DNA from 3 places in the Leptospira koniambonensis genome. Region 1 is predicted to be linked to each of the others. Evidence: riboswitches for the same ligand, from Rfam matches in the RefSeq annotation. Region 1 holds a riboswitch; each other region holds the start of a gene.
What was found. Region 1 has a riboswitch for cobalamin ahead of EHQ52_RS08320 (LIC13354 family exoprotein). Riboswitches for the same ligand answer to the same signal wherever they lie in the genome.

Region 1 (3,279 bases):
GTTCCGGTAATTTCGCCGGTATGTTCTCCCGCAAAGAAGATACGATCATATGGTTTTCTTAAAATGATCTCTGATCCAAAACTTCCTGGCGGGAATTCTGCGATCCCGTTCGGCACGTAATCCTTTTTACTTTCCGTAAAATAGAATCTTTGGATTTGCAGATCCTTCTTCAAACCCAAGCGCTCCAGAGTAAGACGAATATATTCTACCTTTTGGTCTTGGTTGGCAGAATCAAATACAGAGAATCTGTCCCCGTTTGCGATCACTCCTAAAACCTTATCTGAAGTATCAGACTTGGTTCCTGCATCATATAAAAATTGAGCCGCAGCATCAGAATGAACTGCAAATGGAGAAGATTCCCAAGGAGATTCTTTTAATACCAAAAACAATTTATAAATTTGAGAATAACGAACTCTTAAAGCTGCCAAAAGTTTTTCTTTATCAAGACCTGGATTCCATTTTACATTAGAGATTTGATTCGCAGGTAAAGTGCAGATACAAGTAGAACCGTTAAATTTTCTTCCAGAAGCAGTAGTGACCGTAACTCCAGTGGAATCCTGATCTACAGAAAGAACTGGATCTGAAAAAACAAACTCAGTGTTTTCTATATTCATCACCAAGGTTTTGGCGATGTTTTCCATTCCACCTTCTATCTTGCTATTCCTTTGAGGAAATTGTGCAAGATCGCTTAAAACTTTTTCAGCGGACAGAACTCGGATACTATCTCCATAATGAAGAGAAAGTTTATGACCAAGTAAAGTTAGATCTTCAGGACTAACTCCTTGGTATACTAGATAATTATAAATGCTAATACGATCTAATGCTTGCTGTTGTGCAGTATCTAATTTAGAATTTTGTGATACTAATTTACTTAAGATCTCTTGCGATTTTGAAGAAAGTTCCCAGGTACCTGCTTTTTTATAAGTTCCTAAAAACAGATCCGGAGCCAAAGGAGAAGATTGTAATTTTAATCCTAATTCTCTAACTAAACTGCGAACTGTTTTATCTTCAGAAGAGACCCATTCAGCTCCTAGATCCACAACATGACCGGAAGGATCTTGTATGGATCTAACTCTTCCCCCCACCCTATCAGTGGCTTCTATCAGAGTTACTTTACTTCCTGTTTTTCCTAAGATGTATGCTGAATAAAGTCCGGAGAGTCCGCCGCCAAGTATGATTACTTTTTTTCCAGAATTTGTATTCTGAGCGGATAAATTTCCCTTACGACTTCCTAACAAAGCAGCGGTAGTTAAAATTCCGGCTTTCAGAAAAGTGGATCGGGTAATTTTCATCGGATTCCTCTTTGGAAGTTTTATTAGAACTCTCTCTTTTATTTTCGGTCTATGAAAGATCTTTCCCGAATTTTTTGCGAAGTAGAATGTCTCATCGATATGAAATTATGTACCGAATCCTTCCTATTTGTTCTTATGCTTTAAATATCGCTGATTTATCCTGATATTGCAAGGAATAGATGACTTTTGTATCCTAATACTTTTTCCCTTGCCAGCGGAAGTGCTAAACCAAAACCTGGAATTACGCTTTCAGGGAGGAAGTCGGGTGTAAATCCCGCGCTGACCCGCAACTGTGATGTCCGTTTTAAACGGAATAAGCCAGATCTTCCCCGCGATACTTTAACCTCGAGGTTGGGGGGTATCGTAAATCTCGCTCTTTAGCGCATCCGCGCTTTCTGCGATGGGGCCCCGAAAGCTAAAATGTCGGGGCTCTCGAACGGAAAAAGAAAACACAGCAAATACCAAATTGTTCTGATCTTTATAAGATCAATGATCGACTAACGTTATATTGCTTATATTTTCTTTTTCTGCGACATCCGGCAGAAATCAGGAGAGAAAAATGAGAAAATTCAAAAGAATGGCTGCTCTAACGTTTGCAGTATGTTCGCTATTCGTATTCGCTAATTGTTTTGATCTGGGCGAATCCAGCAAGTCAGACAATCAAAACGTTCTTGCCTTAGTAGCTGTAGCAGGATTAAACCCACTCGCAGGTAACTATAATTATTATAATGGAACTCCAGATTATCCAGGTGGGACCTTTACCGCAGCTGGAAACGTAGTTGTTGGAACATATAATATTTCTCTTTCACTCGTAGCGCAAACTATGTTCGACGAAACATTTGGCAACAGCTACTTATACGGAGAAATTCAGGAAATCGACACGAATAAAAAAGTAGTTTATGTTCGTTTTACTTCTGCTTCTTCCTTTTCCCAAGGAAATTATGCGTGGCTAAGATGGATGGTTAAAGACGGTAAAACATATGTTTGTCCAGATCTTTCAGATGTTTCCACTCAAACAACATTAGCATCAGCAAAAGATGATGATCTAGATTTTTATTCCGATACGAATGATATCAATGCAGGTTGTGGTTTGAATAGCGGCTTTGATCCGGCTCCTTGGAGCAGACTCGAATCTCAAAACTGATATAAGTCGGATAACGGGAGGAAAATGTAAATGTTCAGACTTAAGAATATCATTCAAATTTATGTAATGTTTACTTGTTTCTCTTTAAGTTTTATCAGTTGTGATGATTCTAAAAGTTCTTCCGGTATGGAGGCCCTTCTTGCTTTAGGAATAGGAGGGCCCGGATTCTTAAGTGCTTGCGATCAAAGAACTCCCGAATCAGGTCGTGGGATTTTTGTAGCGGACGAGATCATTTCAGCTCCGACAAGCAATGGTATTGGATTTAAAGATTCGGATTGTTCAGTGGACGGTATTCGCGGAGAAGGAAACTTTAACGGTTCTCTTGACGTGTATAGTTTAGAAGCTTCCGGAATCGGATCTTCAATTATACTTAGATGGTCAGGAGTAAAGGTACTTCCTGCAAGCGGTATCGATTTTATAGTTTATGAAAACCCTTTCTTCGTTGGAGTTCAAAATAACTCGAACTCCTTCGATAATGTTTTTATGGAGCCTCTAATAGTAGAGGTAGGCAATGACTTAACGAATTGGTGCGGATGGGATCCAACCTATACCAACTCAGATCCAAATACTTTTGTAGGAAATCCTATATACTGGAATCGATTCGCGGGAATCACTCCGTTCGTCTATAACCAAGACTCTAATCCAATGACTGTCTCCGAAGTTTTCGATACGGATATTGTAAACGGAGGTGGGGGTGGAGACGGTTTCGATTTAGCAGATCCTAATTTTGGAAACTCTGGTTCTGGTTGTAATGGAACGTTAAAAAACGAGATCCAAACGAATGGATTTACTTATATTAAAATATCAGCAGCTAAAACAATTTTGACCTCTCTGCCTATCGAT
Region 2 (3,279 bases), on a different contig from region 1:
TAAGTCCCTCTGTAACTATGAATAGAAGTGATCGCTCTGTTCTCAGGGAAAAATGCGATAGTGATATCACGGCCTTTATCTTCAAATTTTAATCGCAGGCATCCTTTCTTAACAATGAATATGTTTTTAGTGTAAACCCCTCTTTTGATAAGTTCTGTTTTTGCTGGGACCTTCTTTTCTTTTAACATGGAAGTATAACGGTCCCAATTTTTTTCTAAACTTGGGACTTTCTTCCTTAAATTTTCCAGTAAAGGTATCGGATACATCTTGAGCCTTGAATTCTTCCGTATTCGGTATCATGGGAATGAAAAGGCAAGATTTGTTTTGGGACCAAACCAGGAATTTAAAATTTTGGAACAAGTTCTCTAATTCTTTATGTAAAAAGTTTCGAATTAGATTGAATAGTTTCCTAAAAAAGGAAATCTTGCCCGCATCGAAGAGAATTTTTAAACATGTCATTCAGCAGATACAAAGGCAAAAAAGTATTTATAACAGGTGGTTCCGCGGGCATAGGCAAAGGAATTGCGATCCAATTAGCAAAGGCAGGAGCAAGTGTAATCGTTTCTGCCAGAGGAAAATCTAACTTAGAAAAGACTGTCCAAGAGTTAAAGTCTGTAGGAGCTCCAACAGCTGTTTTTGGATTCGCAGTTTTGGATGTTTCTGATAAAAAAGCCCTCGAAAAAGAGGCCAAAAAGGCAATCGAGACTTTAGGTGGATTAGACCTTTTAATCTGTAGCAGTGGTTTTGCTAAGGCCGGAGAAGCTTCCGACCTTGATGACGAAGTTTATAGAAATCTAATGGATGTAAACTTTTTCGGTCATGTAAACAGCGCACTCGCATTTAGTGATCATTTTTCCAAACAAAAAAGCGGAGAGATTGTATTCTTAGCCTCCACTCTTGCATTTTTTTCTATCTATGGATACGGAGCTTATTCTGCGAGTAAGTTTGCGATCGTAGGTTTTGCTCAAGGTTTCCGCCAAGAGATGATGCTTCATGGAGTTAAGGTAAAATTATTCCTTCCTCCTACAACTGACACTCCTGGTTTAGAAAAAGAAAATACTGATAAACCTGAATTGAGTAAAGAGATCGAAATGGGTTCCGCGTTAAATAGAGTTCATGCAATCGATTCAGTAGCAAAGGCAATCCTAAAATGGATCCCAAACAATAAGTTCATTGGATACACAGGTTGGGATTCTTGGCTTCAATATTTTCTATTTAGACATTTTCCTGAATTCAGTATCAGACTTACTGATTCTGAATTAAAAGCTGCCCAGTCCAGGCTGGATAAGAAAAAACAAAAAGTATAACTGCAGTCTTTTAAGGAAACTCTATGAAACCTATTCGTAAAGATTGGAAGGTAGAAGCGGGGTCTAGAGAATTTTGCTCGATCGAAAATAAAATACTATACAAAATCACTCACCTAAATAGATCCTGAAATCTCAGACTATTTTTGTAGGAACATAGATGTCCACATCTATGGGAAGACGGTGCAATTCCGTCACGGTACCCGCCGCTGTAAGAGGGACAAAAGGCACAAGATGTCACTGGGTTGTAAAACCTGGGAAGACGTGCTGAGTAGGATGATCTCGAGTCAGAAAACGCCTTACAAAAATCCTGAAGCTACGTGATCCAGTCTCGGATGTAAGACAATCGCGTAACTAAACTCAAAATTTTTTGTTCATACGATGCTTTGGCGCGATCTTTCGTGTCTTACTATCGCTTATATCTTGTTAGGTGAAGATCTCTTAGGAGGGATTTTTATGCGCTCGATTTCCGTTTCGAAGGATTTTTTGGGAGCCAGATTATGGCTTAGTGGTTCCTTTCTAGTTTTGGTTGGGTTTCTTGCTTTCTCTACAATCTATGCAGTAGGCCTGGAACCTATGGTGTATTTGCACGATACATTTCATGATATAAGACATTCTACCGGTTTTCCATGCCATTAAGATCAGATCTTTCTGATCTTTTACGGGCCGGGATATTTTCCGGTCTGGTGTCTGGCCTTGTTTTAGGGATCTTGGTTTGCGCTTGGAATCTTCCTCTCATATTAGAAGCAGAGAAGTTCGAATCCAAATCAGCATCAGAAAATTCTAATGCTGGACATACGCATGTTCACTCTCACTCCCATGGAGAAGGTCATTCTCACACAAAAGAACAATCTAATCCCACTGAAGTAGCCGAGAAAGATAGTCTTTGGCAAAAAAGAAACTTAGGAACATTTATTGGTTCTGTTCTACTCGGGATTTCTTTTGGGGTTTTAGTTTCCGTTTGGATGGTCTTATTCCCTCCATTTGGATTTTTGGAAAACCCTTCAATCTCCAAGGCGATTTTCCTAAGCTTCTTATTTACCATCGGTGGATTTCTAATATTTTTCGGGATCCCATTTGTAGGACTTCCTCCTGAATTACCAGGAAGAGCATCCGGGGCTTATGATTATCTAGAAAGGCAGGCTTGGTGGTATCTTTGTGTCGGTTCCAGCTTAGTTGGTGTTTTAGGATCTAAAGTCCTTCTAACTTATTTAAATCTTCATAGATTACTAAAATGGGCATTCGTTTTAGTAACGGTATTATTCTTTGTAGGACTTCCATTTTATATTGGTGTGCCTGAAATTTCAGAAGATTTTGCTGCTCCCAAAGAGTTAAGAAACCAATTCGAATATGTGACCTTACTCACAAATTTGATCTTCTGGTATTTATTATCCTCTTTATTTTTTCTATTCTGGAAGCCAAAGCAGGTATTAGGATTCAAATGAAACCTAAAATTGCAGTTCTGGTGCTGGGTCACGGCAGTAGAGAAACAAATTCCAATCTAGAATTCGTTTCATTGGTAGAAGCATATTCATGCACTCGGCCTGATCTAAAAATTTCCTACGCTTATGTAGAACTTGCAAAACCCGATCTGGAAACTGCGCTCAGAGATCTTAGTGAAGAGTATTCAAATATTATAATATTTCCTTTGTTTCTATACACATCTGGTCATATTAAAAATGATATTCCGGTCGTGTTGGACAGAATTAAATCGGAGTTCCCGGATCATTCTTATAAGATAGCAAATAGTTTAGGTATCCATTCTAAAATGGTATCTTTGCTTAGGAAACGTGCAGAAGAGTTTTCACCTTTAAACAAAGAGCAATCCTCTAAGACAGGCGTGATCATAGTAAACAGAGGTTCCTCTGATCCGGATGCAAACGGTGACTTTTATAAAACAGTTCGTTTATTCCAAGAAGGAAATCATTTCTCCTTTGTTCTTCCTTCCTTTATAGGGATCACCAGCCCTCTTCTT
Region 3 (3,279 bases), on a different contig from region 1:
TATTTATTGGACATGGTCCTCATTTGCCTAGAGCATTCGAATTATATAAAGGAAAACTGATCGCTTATTCTTTAGGAAACTTTTTAGGATATAGAGTATTCTCTACGAAAGGATACGGGGGTTATTCTTTGGTCTTGGAAGCAGATTTAGATAAACAAGGGAATTTTATCAAAGGTAAGATCCATCCATTACAATTAAGCCAAAATGGAATTCCTGCTCCAGATCCAGACGCTAAGACTACTGAACTCATCCAATCTTTGACTAAATCTGATTTTCCAGGAAAAGGACCTAAGTTCCAATCTGATGGAAGTTTCCATCCTTAATTGAAGTTTGCCTTGTAGGAATTCCTAGAGCGACATTCTAAAATAAAAAAGCCGATGTAGGAATTCCCGCATCGGCTTTCTACTTAATAAAACCTTAACGTAAATTATTCGGTTTTGCTAGCTGGTTCCAATGCACCCGCAGGAGCTTTGAAGTTGATCTCATAAATATCATAATGAGAATCTCTCAAGCCAGTTACATAAGCTACAGAAACTCCTAAGAAATATCTAAGACCGAATTTAAGAGTGTTTGTCGCAAAGGTTGCGATCTCTTCGTCAGTGACTGAAAATGGATGAACTTTATTTCTGGTCTCATCCAGATATAATCCTTCCCAGGTTCCGATCATAACTCCTTTATATTCTAAACTTAGAATACGTCCAGTAACGGAAAAATTTCTTTTTCCTCCGGATTTATTTTTGCTTACAATCTTATCAGGTAGACCTTTAGGAAGAGATCTTTCTTGGAGTTGTGCTCCTACCACTTCGTATTTGGAAGATAAAGCGATTGCCTCGAATCTGTGGATCCTGTATTGGACCAAAATTTCTTGGTTTAAATTTTTACTTAAAAAATTCACTACGTCTGCGTTTTCAGGACGTACGCTGAATTCGATCTTTTGTTTTGCAGGAACAAAACATTCGTCCTTCATTTCATCACAAGCTTCTGAATCGTTTATAGTATAAACTTCAATAAGACCTTCGTAAGATTCAAAGATGACCCCTCTGCTTTCGAATTGGATCAATTTTGCAACTGTCCAACCTTCGGAATAAGTTCCGGCTGCTGATAAGGATGAGGTAGTTAAAAGAAAGATCCCTAATAGAAGAAATCTTAAGGATGGAATTCGTTTCATTCGAGTTCGGTGCTCCATATTATGTAGGTAGACCCCAAGCTGTTTCCTTTGGGGCACGAATTCGTGAATCCTTTCCGGTTTTTATCTTACATCAAGAAAATATTTCTTTCTGAATTTGAAAATGTAGGAACTCCAATATCCGATATTAAGTAAAACCTTGGCCGCCTCTTCGCTACGCGAAGACCGGGCTGCTCTGGGTTCGCTGGCGCTCATCCGGGCTTTGCCCGGATTAAAGCCCTTCGCATCCCTGGCGGGGATTCTGGATTAAAAACCTTCGCGGTCTTGGCGCCTTGGCGTGACTCAAAAGTCGCTGTATTTGCGTCTCACACAAAGCCGCGAAGTTGAGAAGATATACATTGTAGGAGTTCCTACATGGCAAACAAACTCTGTGAGCTCTGTGTTCTCCGTGCGAACCTGAGCTCCTTTTTGAGATTGCCCCTCCGACTTGGGTTGGGAACCTGGTCCTTGCAAGTAGATCGGAAAAGGGAATCCGGTGAAAATCCGGAGCTGTACCCGCAGCTGTAAACGCCTAAACGGTCGGACAAAACCACTGTCGAAAGACGGGAAGGGTCCGAACCTTCGCGTGAGTCAGAAAACCTATCAGAGCTGCTTTCAATTCTCTGGCTTTCGGGAGTTAAGGCCTCAATGCACAAAAGACCCAAACGATTCGGAAAGATACTTCATCTAGGGCTTTTTTTATTTTCTGTCCAAGTATTTTCTCAAGAATCCCAGAAGACTGAAACTTCCACTGTCAAAGTAGTAGGAAAGACCAGTTCAAATTCTCAGCCTGAAAATTTCAGAAAGAACCCAACAGGTTTCCAGACTTCTATCGATCTGGACCAATACAATGCACGTTATACGAATCTTCCGGATGTTTTAGAAAGAGAAGCAGGAGTCAGGATCAGAAGATACGGCGGATTAGGTTCTTATTCTACTCTTTCTCTTAGAGGAACAAATCCGAACCAAACCAGGATCTTTATAGATGGAGTTCCTTTTAATAATGCGCAAGGTGGAGAGGTAAACCTTGCGGATCTTCCCTTTGACAATTTACAAAGTATAGAAGTATATAGAAGTGGCGCGCCCGTCGGGTTTTCTGGTTCGGCAATCGGCGGAAGTGTAAACTTAGTTACAAGAACTGGATCTGGCCCTCCTAAAACTCGCGTAAATATAGGCGCGGGAAGTTTTAATACGGGAAAGGGCAGCATAACGCATACAGGAACTTACGGTGGAATTGGGACCAGTGTATTCTTGCTGGGAGAAAAATCCGACCAAAACTTTTCCTTCTTAAACAATCATGGGACCGTGCTCGTCAATCCTCTGGATGATACGATTGATAGAAGAAGAAATGCCCAATATGAAAGAACTTCTGGTATGATCGGTCTGAGCGGTGATATCGGAGCTACAAAGATCAAGTTTTGGAATGATCTGAATTATAGATTTCATGGAATTCCTGGACCTGCAAGTAACCAAACACAGAAAGTTCATCGAAGATATCTTAGAAATACTTCTTCCCTCGGAACGGATACAAAAGGTTTATTTGATGGGTTATTAAGGCTTGAAACTCGGATGTTTACTTCATTCACGAATGATGATCTTTTTGATCCTAAATCTGAATTTTCCAAAGGTACTCCCAACTCGACTGCTTATATGGGGCAATCCGGATTTCAGGTAACTCCTACTTTTTATTTATTAGAATATTATCAAATTTTGAAATTCCATGCAGGTATTGAAAGAGAGACTTTCGAAAGGTCCAGAAGTACACCTCAAAATATAGATCTGAAATATGAACCTGGAAAGGCTAGGACTTATACCACTTTTCAAGTAGAGGACGAGTTTAGATTCTTGGATGGAAAATTAATTTTGACTCCAGGAGTTTCTTGGGATTCTTATAAGGATAAATTTCAATCAGACGAACCTTGGTATAGAAAACAAGATCCGTTTGCTTCTGCCATAAAAACTACAGAGTTTTCGAATCCTAAAGCAGGACTTCTGTGGAGGTTTTGGGAAAAAGAAAATTATTCTTTAGAATTCAAATCTAATATCGCTAGACAATATAGGATCCCAAGCTTCTTGGAACTTTTCGGAGAAGTCGGAACAATCATAGCAAACGA

Region 2: it holds a riboswitch for cobalamin, as region 1 does, so the genes downstream of both, EHQ52_RS02305 (CbtB domain-containing protein) here and EHQ52_RS08320 (LIC13354 family exoprotein) in region 1, are expected to answer to the same signal.
Region 3: it holds a riboswitch for cobalamin, as region 1 does, so the genes downstream of both, EHQ52_RS18970 (TonB-dependent receptor) here and EHQ52_RS08320 (LIC13354 family exoprotein) in region 1, are expected to answer to the same signal.

Annotation. Positions count from the first base shown of each region.
Region 1 is NZ_RQFY01000004.1:922,466-925,744, reverse strand. Features, by position in the region: gene EHQ52_RS08325 (flavin monoamine oxidase family protein) at 1-1,292, opposite strand, end outside; adenosylcobalamin (AdoCbl) riboswitch at 1,532-1,658, shown strand; gene EHQ52_RS08320 (LIC13354 family exoprotein) at 1,852-2,436, shown strand; gene EHQ52_RS08315 (LIC_13355 family lipoprotein) at 2,467-3,279, shown strand, end outside.
Region 2 is NZ_RQFY01000001.1:501,995-505,273, forward strand. Features, by position in the region: gene EHQ52_RS02295 (Crp/Fnr family transcriptional regulator) at 1-266, opposite strand, end outside; gene EHQ52_RS02300 (SDR family NAD(P)-dependent oxidoreductase) at 453-1,307, shown strand; cobalamin riboswitch at 1,438-1,621, shown strand; gene EHQ52_RS02305 (CbtB domain-containing protein) at 1,761-1,943, shown strand; gene EHQ52_RS02310 (CbtA family protein) at 1,934-2,749, shown strand; gene EHQ52_RS02315 (CbiX/SirB N-terminal domain-containing protein) at 2,746-3,279, shown strand, end outside.
Region 3 is NZ_RQFY01000012.1:225,319-228,597, forward strand. Features, by position in the region: gene EHQ52_RS18960 (CapA family protein) at 1-323, shown strand, start outside; gene lsa26 (surface adhesion protein Lsa26) at 428-1,168, opposite strand; cobalamin riboswitch at 1,611-1,787, shown strand; gene EHQ52_RS18970 (TonB-dependent receptor) at 1,814-3,279, shown strand, end outside.